4 regions of the Caballeronia sp. ATUFL_F1_KS39 genome follow, and region 4 is predicted to be linked to each of the others. Evidence: riboswitches for the same ligand, from Rfam matches in the RefSeq annotation. Region 4 holds a riboswitch; each other region holds the start of a gene.
The links. A riboswitch is a leader RNA that binds a small molecule or an ion and turns the genes downstream of it on or off. The one in region 4 is predicted to bind cobalamin.
Positions count from the first base shown of each region.

Region 1: another riboswitch for cobalamin. It lies ahead of cobG (precorrin-3B synthase); the one in region 4 lies ahead of NCR93_RS03390 (TonB-dependent receptor domain-containing protein).
Region 2: another riboswitch for cobalamin. It lies ahead of NCR93_RS18005 (CbtB domain-containing protein); the one in region 4 lies ahead of NCR93_RS03390 (TonB-dependent receptor domain-containing protein).
Region 3: another riboswitch for cobalamin. It lies ahead of cobW (cobalamin biosynthesis protein CobW); the one in region 4 lies ahead of NCR93_RS03390 (TonB-dependent receptor domain-containing protein).

Region 1 covers NZ_JALQDZ010000036.1:162,480-165,959, forward strand. The annotation lists gene NCR93_RS17920 (cobalt-precorrin-5B (C(1))-methyltransferase) at 1-227, opposite strand, end outside; gene cbiE (precorrin-6y C5,15-methyltransferase (decarboxylating) subunit CbiE) at 234-1,445, opposite strand; cobalamin riboswitch at 1,522-1,710, shown strand; gene cobG (precorrin-3B synthase) at 1,775-3,043, shown strand; gene NCR93_RS17935 (precorrin-8X methylmutase) at 3,036-3,480, shown strand, end outside.
Region 2 covers NZ_JALQDZ010000036.1:178,278-181,757, reverse strand. The annotation lists gene hmuQ (heme-degrading protein HmuQ) at 1-19, opposite strand, end outside; gene NCR93_RS18015 (DUF1428 domain-containing protein) at 70-441, opposite strand; gene NCR93_RS18010 (histidine phosphatase family protein) at 501-1,067, opposite strand; cobalamin riboswitch at 1,116-1,242, shown strand; gene NCR93_RS18005 (CbtB domain-containing protein) at 1,272-1,505, shown strand; gene NCR93_RS18000 (CbtA family protein) at 1,515-2,297, shown strand; gene NCR93_RS17995 (DUF1289 domain-containing protein) at 2,332-2,577, opposite strand; gene NCR93_RS17990 (cobyrinic acid a,c-diamide synthase CobB) at 2,574-3,480, opposite strand, start outside.
Region 3 covers NZ_JALQDZ010000036.1:174,564-178,043, reverse strand. The annotation lists gene NCR93_RS17990 (cobyrinic acid a,c-diamide synthase CobB) at 1-158, opposite strand, end outside; gene cobO (cob(I)yrinic acid a,c-diamide adenosyltransferase) at 162-764, opposite strand; gene NCR93_RS17980 (cobalamin biosynthesis protein) at 1,014-1,418, opposite strand; cobalamin riboswitch at 1,486-1,743, shown strand; gene cobW (cobalamin biosynthesis protein CobW) at 1,865-2,950, shown strand; gene cobN (cobaltochelatase subunit CobN) at 2,956-3,480, shown strand, end outside.
Region 4 covers NZ_JALQDZ010000003.1:98,911-102,390, reverse strand. The annotation lists gene NCR93_RS03390 (TonB-dependent receptor domain-containing protein) at 1-1,682, opposite strand, end outside; cobalamin riboswitch at 1,764-2,061, opposite strand; gene NCR93_RS03385 (ATPase) at 2,329-2,697, shown strand; gene NCR93_RS03380 (cell division protein ZapA) at 2,694-3,008, shown strand; RNA gene ssrS (6S RNA) at 3,114-3,295, shown strand; gene NCR93_RS03370 (EVE domain-containing protein) at 3,375-3,480, shown strand, end outside.

The DNA of each region.
Region 1 (3,480 bases), on a different contig from region 4:
TCCTTGATGACGCCGGCTTCGGCGGCGGCGCTTTCATCGGGTAAACGGCGGCAGAACGAAAGCATCATCGTCACGCGCTGGCCCTTCGGCAGGACGATCTCCGCGCGCTCGCTCGTCTCGCCGAGCAGCAAGAGGCGCGCGGCCGCGAGACTCGTCGCGGTCGCGCAGCTTCCTGTCGTGTAGCCGCTGCGCAGCGGCGCGGCTTTCTCCGGCGTCTCTTCACGCATGACGCATCACGGTTTGCTCGCGTGCAGGACGGTGATCGGCAGCGCCTGACGCCACGTGTCGAAGCTGCCGAGCGGTTCCGCCTGCGCGACGCCGATGCGCGTCAGCTCGCCGCCGTGCCGCGCGCGCCATTCGACGAGCGCCGCCTCGCTTTGCAGCGTCACCGCATTGGCGACGAGCCGCCCCCCCTGACGCAGACGCGCCCAGCACGCATCGAGCAGGCCCGGCACCGTCAATCCACCGCCGATGAACACCGCGTCCGGCGCGGGAAGGCCGTCGAGCGCGGCGGGCGCTTCGCCTCTGACGAGTTGCAGCGCGGGCACGCCGAGCGCATCGCGGTTGTATTCGATGAGACGCTGACGGCTCTCGTTCGCTTCGATCGCGATCGCCCGACACGCGCCATGCGCGCGCATCCATTCGATGCCGATCGAGCCGCAGCCCGCGCCGACGTCCCACAGCAGTTCGCCGGGCTGCGGCGCGAGGCGCGCGAGCGTCACGGCGCGCACGTCGCGCTTCGTCAACTGGCCGTCGTGGCGGTAGGCGTCGTCGGCGAGACCGGGCGTGAGCGGCGGCCCGGCGTGGCCGGCGTGCGTCCGGCACTCGATCGCGATGAGATTGAGCGCGGCAACGACGGGCTCGCGCCAGTCGTCGGCACGCTCGTCGATGCGGCGTTCGTCGCTGCCGCCGAGATGCTCGAATACGGTCATGCGGCTCGCGCCGAAACCATGCGCGGTCAGAAGCGTGGCGACGGCGGCGGGCGTCGTGCCGTCCGCGCTCAGCACGATGAGGCGCACGCCGCGATGCAGATTCGCGAGCAGCGACGCCGCCGGCCGCCCGACGAGCGATACGCAGACGGCGTCTTGGAGCGCCCAGCACAGGCGCGCCGCCGCGAGCGACAGCGACGACGGCGCGGGAATGACGCGCATTTCGCCGTTGGCGACTTCGCGCGCGAGCGTCGCGCCGACGCCGAAGCACATCGGATCGCCGCTCGCGAGCACGCAGATGCGCGTCTTGCCGTCGCCGCGGTCGGCGAGCACGGCATCGAGCGAAAAGGGTTTCGGCCACGGCATGCGGCGCGCGGCGATGCGATCCGGCAGCAACGCGAGATGACGTTCGCCGCCGTGAATCGACTGGGCGTCGAGAAGCGCGCGACGCGCGGCGCGGGAAAGTCCGTGCCAGCCGTCTTCGCCGATGCCCACCACGGTCAGCCAGTTCGACATGCGCGGTCTCCTTGCTGCGATTCCGATCGCGTTCCCGGATACATGCCGGAAGCGCTCGGAGGGTCGATAAAAGCGGGCATAATACAGGTCCGTCGGCGCCCGGGGTCGTGAGACCGAGGGCTTAAAAGGGAACACAGCAAAACTGTGGCTGCCCCCGCAATTGTACGCAGCGAGTCCGCGCTCCACTGCCACTGGTTTTTACCGGGAAGGCCGGCGCGAATGTCGACCTGCCAGCCAAGAGACCTGCCGACCCAACGCATTCGCGCGACGCCGACCGGGCGGGGTGTACCGGTTCGCTCATCACGCGCGAAGCCCAACGGGTCACGCTTTTGAATTCTTTCGACCGCTCATCGCTCAACGCAACGCCGCGTGCTTCCGCATGCCCGGGCCTGATGCGCATCGTGCCCGCGCGCGATGGCGGCCTTGCGCGTCTGCGTCTCGCGGGCGGCGTGTTGAGCACGCGGGCGGCGCGGGCCGTCGCGCGCGCGGCTCGCGAGTGCGGCTCGGGCGTGATCGAAGTGACCAATCGCGCGAATCTGCAACTGCGCGGCATTCGCGACGATGCCCACGCCGCGCTCGTCGACATCGCCCTCGACGCGGGCCTCGGCCCGTCGACGGCGGGCGCAGACGACATCCGCAACGTAATGCTGAGCCCGCTCGCGGACGACGGCACGCGCGCGCTCGCCGCGCGGATCGTCGATGCGATGCAGGCCGATGCGTCGCTGCATGCGCTGTCGCCGAAATTCGCGCTCCAGCTCGACGCCGGCGAGCGCCTCGCGATGCTCGATCATCCGCACGATGTTTGGCTTTCCGCCATCGAGGATGGCGCGCGCTTCGCATTCGGCCTCGCCGGAACGATGCGCGATCCGGCGCTCGGCGCGATCTCGCGCGACGATCTCGTGATGTTCGTCCTGAACGTGTTGCGCAGCTTTCTCGCGCTGGCGACGCCTGAAGAACATCGCATGCGCGATCTGCTTGCGCGTATCGGCGTTGCGCGCTTTCTCGACGCCTTGCGTTTCGACGCCGATATCGCGACATGGACACGCGCACCCGCCGATGCATCGCTGCGTCTCGGCGCGCACGAGGAGCCGCATCGCGCGACGTGGTACGCGGGTGCGCAAACGCCGCTGGGCCGTCTCGATGCGACGACGCTCGAAGCGCTCGCCAATCTCGCCGACGCGCACGGCGCAAGCCGCCTGACGATGACGCCGTGGCAAAGCGTGCTGATTCCCTGCCTCGCGGCGCATTCAGCGCATGACGTGCTGCAAGGGCTGCACGCGCTCGGCCTTGCAACCGGCGCGCACGAACCGCTCGCGCGCCTCATCGCGTGCGCGGGTTCGGAAGGCTGCGCAAAGAGCCGTGCCGATACCAAAGCCGATGCTCACCGGCTCGCCGCGCTCCTGCCTTCGGATGACGGGACGCAGGTGCATCTGAGCGGCTGCGAGCGTTCGTGCGCGGCGGCGCATCCGGTTCCGGTCACGCTCTACGCAGTCGCGCCCGGACGATACGACTTACATCGCGACGCACGAGCCGTCGCGCGCAATCTGACCATCGAAGAGGCGGCCGAACGGCTCGCCCGGAGCCATGCCGATGCTTGACTACATCCGCGACGGCGCGGAGATTTATCGTCAGTCCTTTGCGACGATCCGCGCCGAAGCCGACCTCGCCGCCATTCCCGCCGATCTGGAGAAGCTCGCCGTGCGGCTGATCCATGCGTGCGGCATGGTGGATATCGTGAGCGATCTGCGCTTCTCGCCCGGCGCGGGCAGCATCGGAAGAAAGGCGCTTGCAGCAGGCGCGCCGATCCTGTGCGATGCGCGCATGGTCGCCGAGGGCATCACACGCGCGCGCTTGCCCGCCGACAACCGCGTGATCTGCACCTTGAGCGATCCCTCGATTCCCGAGCGCGCCCGCGCGATGCGCAACACGCGCTCGGCCGCCGCGCTCGAACTATGGCGTGCGCAACTCGAAGGCGCGATCGTCGCGATAGGCAACGCGCCGACCGCGCTCTTCCATCTGCTCGACATGATCGATG
Region 2 (3,480 bases), on a different contig from region 4:
GGTTCATGGCGATATACATGTCGATGCGGTTCCTTCGAAGTAGTGACTCGATTGAGCGGATAAGAACGATCAGTCGCGCCCGAGTTCGACGATGGTCGTGAAGCCGCCGAAGAACATGCGTTGAGGATCGAACGGCGTCTCGCCGGATTCCATCATCGTTTTGAGGCGCGGGTCTTCCATCACTTTGGCGTTGACGCTATCGCGCTGCTCGCGCGATTCGTAGACGATATACGAGAACGCGACGGTCTCGCCTTCCTTCATCTGCACGCTCTGTGGAAACGATGTGAGCTTGCCGGGCTTCACGTCGTCGGCGATGGTTTCCACGAACTCCAGTGCGCCGTGTTCCAGCCAGATCTTGCCGGCGGCTTCGGCCATGCGGCGATAAGCGTCGACCTTGTCGATCGGTACGGGTACGACGAATCCATCCACGTAATGCGCCATCTGAGTCTCCTGGTTGAGTCGAACGCGCACCGCGCACGCGATGCGCTGTATGCTTTGAGCTATTCGTATGGAGCGAAGTTCAGGGCGGTCCACGTATCGGCGGGCGAGGCGCGTTCCAGCACCGTGGACGAGAGCGGCGCGAAGTTCATCCCATAGATCGATGTGAGCGGCAGGCGAAGCGCATGCGCGAGCGCCACTTTCACGACGATCGCATGCGTGACGACGATGCAGCGCCCCGCGTCGAGCCGGTCGATCGAAGCGAAGCCCTCGGCGACGCGCGCGGCGAGCATGGCGACGCTTTCGCCGCCGTGCGAACGCGCATCGGGATCCGCGAGCCATGCAGCGACATGTTCCGGTTCGCGCTCGCCCGTTTCGCGTATCGAATGCCCGCGCCAGCGGCCATAGTCGATGTCGTCGAACGCGGGAACGATCTCGAATGCATCCGCGATCCACGCCGCCGTTTCACGCGCGACGCGCGCGGGACTCGCAATCACGCGCGTGTCGGGCAAGGCGTGCAATGACGCGAGCTGCGCGCGCGCATCGCGCTCGGGAGGTTCGTCGCCGGTGGGAAAGTGCCCGGTTTTCATCGCGCGCGTGGCGGCGTGACAGAGAAGAATGAGTTCCAAGGCAGGTGGCGGTCGAATCGGAATCGTTTTACTTTGCAGCGGATCATCATAGAATGGCAAGCTTGCAGTGCGAGGAAGCCGGTGCAAACCCGGCACGGTCGCGCCACTGTGTGCGGTACGTCAACGCGAAAGCGCGGCGCCGCGAGTCAGACCCCGCTGCATGCTCTTCGTCAATCGGGACGCGCTTTTCCCTGGAGAACCACCATGAATGCTTCCAACGCGCCGGTCTTTTCCGCTCCGGTTTCCCCGTCACTCGATGCACCCGTGCCCATTCCGGTGCGTGAAGTGTTGCCGTGGGCCGTCTTCATCGGCCTCATTCTGCTGATCGCAATCTATTTCGTCGGCGCCGAACAGGGCGCGACGTCGATTTTCTCGGGCACGTACGTCCACGAATTCGTGCATGACGGCCGGCATTTGCTCGGCTTTCCGTGCCACTGAGGAAGCATCATGATTCGCACTTTGCTGATACGCGGCATGATCGCGGGACTGGTCGCGGGCCTGATCGGCTTCGGCTTCGCGCGTGCGTTCGGTGAACCGTCGGTGGCACGCGCCATCGCGTTCGAGGAACAGCACGAGCATGAACACGAACATGAGCACGGTCATGCCGATGCGGCTGCCACGCCAGCGCATTCGCACGATCACGGCGACGAAGCGCTCGTGTCTCGCGATACGCAAGCGGGCCTCGGCCTTCTGACCGGCGTCGCCGTGTTCGGCACCGCGCTCGGCGGTCTCTTCTCGCTCGTGTTCGCGTTTGCTTATGGACGGCTCGGCGCGTTGCGCGCGCGCGGCACGTCGGCATTGCTCGCGCTGTTCGGCTTCGTGAGCGTCGCCATCGTGCCGTTCCTCAAGTACCCGCCCAATCCGCCCGCTGTCGGCAATGCCGAGACCATCGGGCCGCGCACGGCGCTTTTCTTCGGCATGGTGGCGATTTCCATCGCGGCTGCCGTCTTCGCCGTGCGCTTGCAGCGGCGCATGGTGGCGCGGCATGGCGGGTGGAACGCGACGCTCATCGCGGCGGCTGCGTATATCGTCGTGATCGTGGCGGCGCAGGTCGCGCTGCCGTCCGTCGATGAAGTGCCCGCGGATTTCTCCGCTTCGCTGCTGTGGAATTTCCGCGTGGCCGCTATCGGCATGCAGGCGCTGTTATGGACGACGCTCGGTCTCGTGTTCGGTGCGCTCGCAGCGCGTGAACTCGAGCGGCCGGCGGTGAGAAGAATGGCTGCGGCGTAAGCGGTTCGGCGTCGCTCATGAAGCCCGCGCTTCGTCAGGAACGCGGGCTTTTCGTTTGCTCTTTCGCCGCACGACGCTTGAGCAATTCATCGAACAGATCGAGCTTCGCGGCATCGTCCATCGATCTGAAGGTCTTGATTTCCTCGCGGCTTCGGAAGCAGCCGAGGCACAGGCCCGTTTCCTGATCGAGCTTGCAGACATCGGTGCATGGCGAGCCGATGGGTTCCTGCGCTTTCGCGCGTTCGATGGTGAAAGCGAGATCGTCTTGCGTCGTTGTCATAGTGATTCGCCGCGAAAGAGCGCAGCGGCCGCGGCCGGATTCGACGGCCAGTAAGCGTGCATGTAAGTGGCCGACACCGAACCATGCCGATAGAGCGCTTCGCCTTCGGTGCCGGTCGTGGCATGAGCGGCCTTGAGTGCCGGCTGCATTGGCGTGTCGAGCGTCGAGTAGTGGAATGTGTGACCGGTCATCGCTCCATGCGTCGTGTCGATGCGCTGCATCGCGAGGCGCGACAGCTTGCGTTGCATCGCCGCGTCGCCGGGAAGGATGCCGAGCATCGCATGCCGCGTGCCTTCGATGTCGGTCAGCGTGTCGAGCAGATACAGCATGCCGCCGCATTCCGCGACCACGGGCTTCGCTCGCTCGACGTGCGCAACGATCGATGCACGCGCGCGTTCGTTCGAAGCGAGCGCCGCGGCATGCAGTTCGGGGTAGCCGCCGGGAAGATAGAGCGCGTCGGCATCGTGCGGCGCGGGTTCGTCGGCGAGCGGAGAAAACGTGCTGATGCGCGCGCCCATGGCGATGAGCACATCGACATTCGCCGGATACACGAACGAGAACGCCGCATCGCGAGCGATGGCGATATGCGCGCCGTCGAGCAGACGCGGCGGCGCGGGCAGCGTCGCATCGTCGAAATGAACGGGCGGCGGAAGATCGGCGAGCGTCGTTTGCGCGATTGCATCGGCGGCGCGGTCGAGCCGTGCGTCGAGGCCCGCGATTTCATCGGGCTGCGTGAGACCGAGATGACGCTCGGGCAAGGCGATATCGTCCGCATTCGACAGATGGCCGCAATAACGCAAGTCGACGGGGATAGTCTCCGACAACATCTGCGCATGACGCGCCGATGCAACGCGGTTCGCGAGCACGCCATGAAAGGGCACATCTTCGCGATAACGCGCGAGC
Region 3 (3,480 bases), on a different contig from region 4:
CGTTCGAGAATCATCGGATCGAGAAAATCCGGGCCGGTCTTGAACACGCGTACCGTCAGGCCTCGGCGCGCGTGATGACGCGCAAGCGCCGCCGTCACCGTGGTCTTGCCTTGATGCGACGCACTCGCGCCGATGAAGAGAGCGGGGCAGTCGGGCATCGCTCAGAACTCGACGCCGCGTTGCGCTTTCACGCCTTGCTCGCGATACGGATGCTTCACGAGCCGCATTTCCGTGACGAGATCGGCAAGTTCGATCAACGCATCGGGCGCGTGGCGACCGGTCACGACGACATGCAGCATCGCGGGCCGCGCCTTCAGCACGTCGAGCACTTCATCGAGCGGCAGATACTCGTACTTGAGCACGGTGTTGAGTTCGTCGAGCACGACCATCTGATATTCGCCGCTCTCGATCATGCGGCGCGCTTCGTTCCAGCCCTTGCGCGCGGTGGCCATGTCGGCTTCGCGATTCTGCGTGTTCCAGGTGTAGCCATCTCCCATGGTGACGAAATCGCAATGCGCGATTGCGCCGAGGAAATCGCGCTCCGATGTATGCAGCGCGCCCTTGATGAACTGCACGACGCCGAGCTTCATGCCGTGTCCGAGCACGCGCACCGCCATGCCGAACGCGGCCGTTGTCTTGCCCTTGCCGTTGCCGGTATTCACGATCAAAAGGCCTTTCTCGTGATCGGCGGCGGCCTGCTTTTTCTCGTGGCCTTCCTTGCGGCGCTGGGTCATGCGCAGATGCGATTCGGTATCGGTTTTCACGGGAGCTCCAGAGAAAGACGGCCGTATCGTACAACAGGCGGCGGCTTAATTCTGCGCTAACAGACGGCAGGCATCATGCAATCAACGTAATCACCGACTTGAGGAGCAAGCAAATGGACGCGCTCTATCTCTATCTGGAACTCGTCGCGCTTGGCGTTCTCGTCTGGCTTTGCCGCGACAAGTTCAAACCGGTCGTGGCGAAGCCGCTCGCCGAAACGCCGCGTCCGCGCACGACCGCAAGACCGGTATTCATGTTCCGTTCGCGCGGGGCGCATGCATCGCTGCGATCGCGACGGTTACGCCACAATCGATCGTCTTTGGCACGATGAGCGTTCGCGCGTTGCCCGCGAGCAGCGCGCAAGGCTCGCATACGCCATCGACGTTCATATGCGCCATTGCATGATGCGATATCGCCGTGCGCGGCGCTTGCGCGATTTCATCGGCGCCGTAGAAGCGCAATGTCAGACGATGACGCTCGCAGAACGCGAGCAGTCCCGCCTCGTGCCGTTTCGCGTCGATGCTCGCGATGATGGCGATGTCGCCGAACGCAAGCGTGCCCAAAGCGCCGCGCACGGCGTGCTCGATTGCGTCGGCGCTCGCGCCCCGCGTGCAGCCGATCCCCACGGCAAGACGCGTGACAGCGGGCTGATTCATGTGAGCGATGACGGATTCCATGTGCGCCGACCTTACCACCTTTCTTGACGCTCGCGCCCGCCGGGCCTAGACTTTCACGCAGTTTTGGTGCTCGCGCGCGGATTCTCTCGTGCGCAGTTAAACGGGAAGCAGGGCGCGTTCCTTTCGATTCGTCGAACGCACGTCAACCTGCGCTGCCCCCGCAACGGTAAGCGATTCACCGCGCACGGCATTTTCATCGCGTGTACGGGAAGCCGGCTTCGAAGCCACTGCGCGTGAGAAACGCGCGGGAAGGCGAAGCGGCGTCGTCGTCAGCCCGGATACCGGCCAGACTTTGAGCGGGGCTTGCTGTCGCGGGGATGCGGCGCGGCCCATGATCCATAAAAGCGTGCGTTTCCCTTTCATCCAGCCGCGTTGCCAGGCATCGCGCGACATGAAGCGCATGCAACCGAAGCCACGGAGCGACGATGCAAACCCGCAAGATTCCCGTCACGGTCGTGACCGGCTTTCTCGGCAGCGGCAAGACCACACTGATGCGGCATATCCTCTCCAATGCGCAAGGCCAGCGCATCGCGGTGATCGTCAACGAGTTCGGCGAGCTCGGCATCGACGGGGAGATCTTGAAGGGTTGCGGCATCGGTTGCGACGATGAAGCCGGCTCCAAAGACCGCAATCTGTACGAGCTCGCGAACGGTTGTCTCTGCTGCACCGTGCAGGAAGAGTTCTATCCGGTCATGGAACAACTCGTCGAGCGGCGCGAGAGCATCGATCACGTGCTGATCGAAACGTCCGGTCTCGCTTTGCCGAAGCCGCTCGTGCAGGCGTTCAACTGGCCGTCGATCAAGAACGCATTCACCGTCGATGCCGTCGTGACCGTGGTCGATGGACCCGCTGCCGCGAGCGGTCAGTTCGCGGCGAATCCCGTCGCCGTCGATGCGCAACGCAAGGCCGATCCCAATCTCGATCACGAATCGCCGCTGCATGAATTGTTCGAGGACCAGCTTTCGTCTGCCGACCTCGTCATCGTCAACAAGACCGATCTCATGGATGATGAAGCGCTGCGAAAGGTCGAAGCGCTCGTGCGGCCCGAGATTCCGCCCGAAGTGAAGATCGTGCCCGCGCAGATGGGCAGGCTCGATGTGCATACATTGCTCGGTCTCGAATCGGCATCGGAAGAGACGATTCATTTGCGGCACGATCATCACGGTTCGCCCGATGAAGCAGGCCACGCCGATCATCATCATGACGAGTTCGATTCGGTCGTCGTGCATGGCAACGTCGAATCGCGCGAGCAGGCGCTGGCCGCGCTGCATGCGCTCGTCGAGCAGCACACGATCTATCGCGTGAAGGGTTTCGCTGCGTTGCCGGGCGCGGCGATGCGGCTCGTCGTGCAAGGCGTCGGACGACGCTTCGACAGTTACTTCGACCGCCGCTGGGAAGCGGGCGAAGCGAATACCCAAAGCCGCTTCGTGCTGATCGGCGAAGACCTCGAACGCGCGACGCTGCAACGCGCGTTCGACGCCGCGCTCGCGAGCGCGCCCGTGCAGGCGTAACCGCGATGCATCTGCTCCGCACGACGCCGGGAGGCTTCGTCGACGACGCGCAGGGCGTCATGCGTATCGATCAGACGAGCGCGCCGGTCGTCGTGCTCAGCTCCGCCGATACGACGCTCGCGTTGCTCGCGAGCGCGTTTCCGCGTCTCGAGCCGGGCTTTCCCGACGTGCGGCTCGCGAATCAATCGTTTCTGCGTCAGCCCGCATCGGTCGATTTCTATGTCGACGATGTATTGCGTCACGCGAAGGTCGTGATCGTCGATCATCTCGGCGGCGAATCGTACTGGCCGTACGGCATCGAGCGGCTCGTCGCGCTCGCGAAAGAGCGCAAGCAGATGCTCGCGATGTTTTCGGGCGATCTCACCGAGGACCCGAATCTTATCGGCAAGAGCACGGCCGATGCAGCGTTTTGCCGCGAGCTGTCGCGCTATCTGCGCGAAGGCGGCGCGCGCAATGCCGAGGAGTTTCTACGCGCGATCGCGCATCGCGCGTTCGGCTTCGGGCGCGAGCCGCAGCCGCCGAGTCCGCTG
Region 4 (3,480 bases):
ACGATCCATTCGCCACCGACGCGCCACGGCCCGATCGTGCGATGCGCCGTCAGCGTCGCGAAATGCCGCGCGCGCCGCGTCAAATCCTCGTGATTCGTTTCGTCGACGGGATTCTGGAACGTGACGCCCGCGCGCACATCCGTTGCGCCGACGTGCCCCGCCCACGATCCCTCGATGCCCTGCACCTTCGCGCGCCCGACGTTCTGCGCGACATAGTAGAAGCCGCCGTCGGACACGTAATCGATCAAATTCGAATAGCGCGTCTCAAAAAGCGTCACGCGCACCACGCCGAGCGCATTCGATGCGTACTGCAACGCCGCCTCGACCGAATGACTGCGCTCCGGCTGAATCGACGGATTGCCGCTCAGCGGATAGTAGAGATCGTCGAAGCTCGGCGCGCGAAACGAGGCCGAATAGCTCGCGCTCGCCTTCCAGTGCGCGTCGAAGTTATACGCGTAGCCCAGATAGTAGCTGTTCGCGCCGCCGAAATCGGAATACTGATCGCGGCGCAGATTCGCCTGCAACTCGTTCGCGCCGATGTGCCCCACGTAACCCGCGAACATCGAATTCACATGACGGTCGGGCGCGCTGAACTGATCGGAATCGAGCGTCTGATCGAGATGCTCGTAGCCGAAGAGCAGCTTGTGCGCGTCGCTGATCCGCACGTCGTTCTGCCACGTATATTGCCGGTTCTCCGAATCGAAACGGCTCGTATAGACGCCGTTCTGCTCGATGTTCGCGCGGTCCTGTCCCTGCGCGATCGTGAAGTGCGCCGTCCAGTTATCCGTGACGCGGCCGTTCGCGAACACCGACGCCGAGCGCACGCGATCGTGCGTTTCGTTGATATCGGTCGGCTGGCCATAGGCATCGTCGAAACTGTTGATGCCGTTCGATTGCAGGAAGCGCACGCCCGCGTCCCACTTGTCGCTGAACTTGTGACGCAGCGTCGCCGCGACGCTCTCGTTCAGATAGCCGTTCGCGTTCGGATTGGCGCCGGGCGCGATTCCCGGATCGATCGACGAGAAGCCGTCGGTTTTCTCGCGCGAGACGTTCACGCTGAAGGTCGTGCGGCCGTCCTTGTCGAGCGCGCCGCTCACGCCCGCCGATTGCCGCTGCGTGTGATAGCTGCCGTACTCGGCCTCGAAGTTGAAGCGCGGCGGATGCGCCTCGCCTTCCTTCGTGAAGATCTGCACGACGCCGCCAATCGCATTCGATCCATAGAGCGCCGACACGTTGCCGTTCACGACCTCGACGCGCCCGATCTGGTCGAGCATCAATTGCGATAGCTGTGCCGCGCCGAGCGACGCCGATTCGACGCGCACGCCGTCGATCAGCACGAGCGATTGCGACGACGCCGCACCGCGTATGAAAAGCCCCGAGTTCGAGCCCGGTCCGCCGTTGCGCGTGATCTGCACGCCGGGCGCGAGCGCGACGAGTCCGAGCGCGTCGCTTGCGTTTGCATCGGCGATGTCCTGCTCGTCAAAAAGCGATGTCTGCGGAATCGATTCGGCAAGCGGCTGCGGCGCGCGCGTCGATGTGACGACGACGGGCGCAAGCGTTTGCGTGCCGTCTTCCGTCTGGGCCGCCTGTGCAGCGCCGGCGAACGGCAAGGCGCCGATGGCCGCAACGAGCGCGCCATGACGGGAGAGACCGCTTCTGAGCGCGGCCAGTGGCAATACCATGTGTGAAGTGTTCCGTTTCGCGTGAGCGCGACCCCGCTCCCCGCGAGGACGATGCGCGACGAACGCACCGCGCCATGCGCGCCGATGCGTCGGACTCCGGCCGGTATCCGGGCTGGCGATCAATCGTCTCGCCTTCCCGCGCATGGCGCGCAGTGGCATCGACACGTTTCTTGCAGTCGCGCGCGTGCGACGAATTTCGACACGCTCGCGCGGCAAAAACGCGCATGAGACGACTTGCAACTTGCGTTGCGGTCGCTTACCGTTGCGGGGGCAGCACAGGTTGGCTCGTCGTCGATTGCGGCGACTTCGCTCCCTGTTTCCCGTTTGACTGCATCCACGAGATCCGCGGATGCGAGCACCAAAAGTGCGGCAAGTGTAGGAGCGCGGTTCGGGGCCGTCAAGAAAACCGCGCGGCCAGACTGGCGCGGCGCATGACGAATCGAACGAGAAGCGAAAGAGAAGCGGCCGGCCTGTCATCACGAGCGTTGCGGGGCGCTCGCGTTTTCTGCACACGAATGCATCGCGACATGCGTTTGATTCGAAGGATTAAGCGCTAGATCGCGTGTTGTTACGTCTCGAAACGAGACATTTATCGGAAGCTCCGTTGAACCGCGCTAAAATGCGAGGTCTTTAGAGGACGCAGCACATGCTCAACGAACTCGAATCACTGTCAGGAAACATCGGCCGGCTGATCCAGATCAGCGAGCGCCATAAGCAGGCGCATCAAGCGCTGCAGGAACAACTCGAACAGCTGCGCGCCGACTATGCGAACGTGCAGGCCGAGCTCGCGCAAGTGCGCGAAGAGCGCGATACGCTGCAGTCCGAACGCGATTCGCTGTCCGCGAAAATCGACGACGCGCAAATCCGCCTGAACGCGATTCTCGAAAAGCTGCCGCGCGGCAAGTCCGCGCAACATGCCGAGTCCGACAATCAACTCGATCTCCTCGAAGCCGATTCCCGGGAAGCACATGAAACGGAATTGCACGGCGAGCATCATCAGGGAGAGAAGGCATGACGACCACGCAGATCGAAGTATCCATTCTCGGGCAGCCGTATCGTCTCGCGTGCTCGCCGGAAACCGAAGGCGCATTGCGTGAAGCCGTCGCGCGCGTCGACGCCGAAATGAACAAAGTGCGCAATGCAAGCAGCGTGCGCGGCACGGATCGCATCGCGGTGATGGCGGCGCTTTCGCTGGCGTCGGAATTGCTTAAGCTGCAGGACAGCGTGCGTCACGGCGAGGCCTTCCCCGCCGAAGAAATCCGCCGCACGATGCACTCGATGAACGAGCAATTGGGCGCGGTCATTGCGCAACACGAAGCGCAATAAGGCAGATGCGCGTCGAGTCAATCAGCGCGCAATGTCAATCGAAAAAAGAAACTGCCGAAGTAGGTTGAAGAGGCTGCAGAAGGCAAACGATTGGTGTAGAGTGACGTTTCCCTGCCTGGTACGCCAAGGTCATATATTCCTTGAACCAATGCTACATTGGCACGGTTGCGGAACCTTGCAGCACGGGCGCGCGCGTCGCTAGTCCGATGTACCCGAAGTGTTGCTTACCGCGACCAATCTTGAACCCAGGTTCAGGATGCCGGCCTAGCGGCTGTGGCGGGGACCTCATTCAAGAAACGGCATCGGTTTTTCCGATGCCGTTTTCGTTTGTCCCTGCCGTTCGCTCTTCGATTCATGCACACGACCATGCGCTACTGGCTGATGAAGTCCGAACCGGACGAAGCGAGCATCGATCATCTCGCGCACGCGCCGAAAAAGACCTTGCCGTGGACGGGCGTACGCAACTATCAGG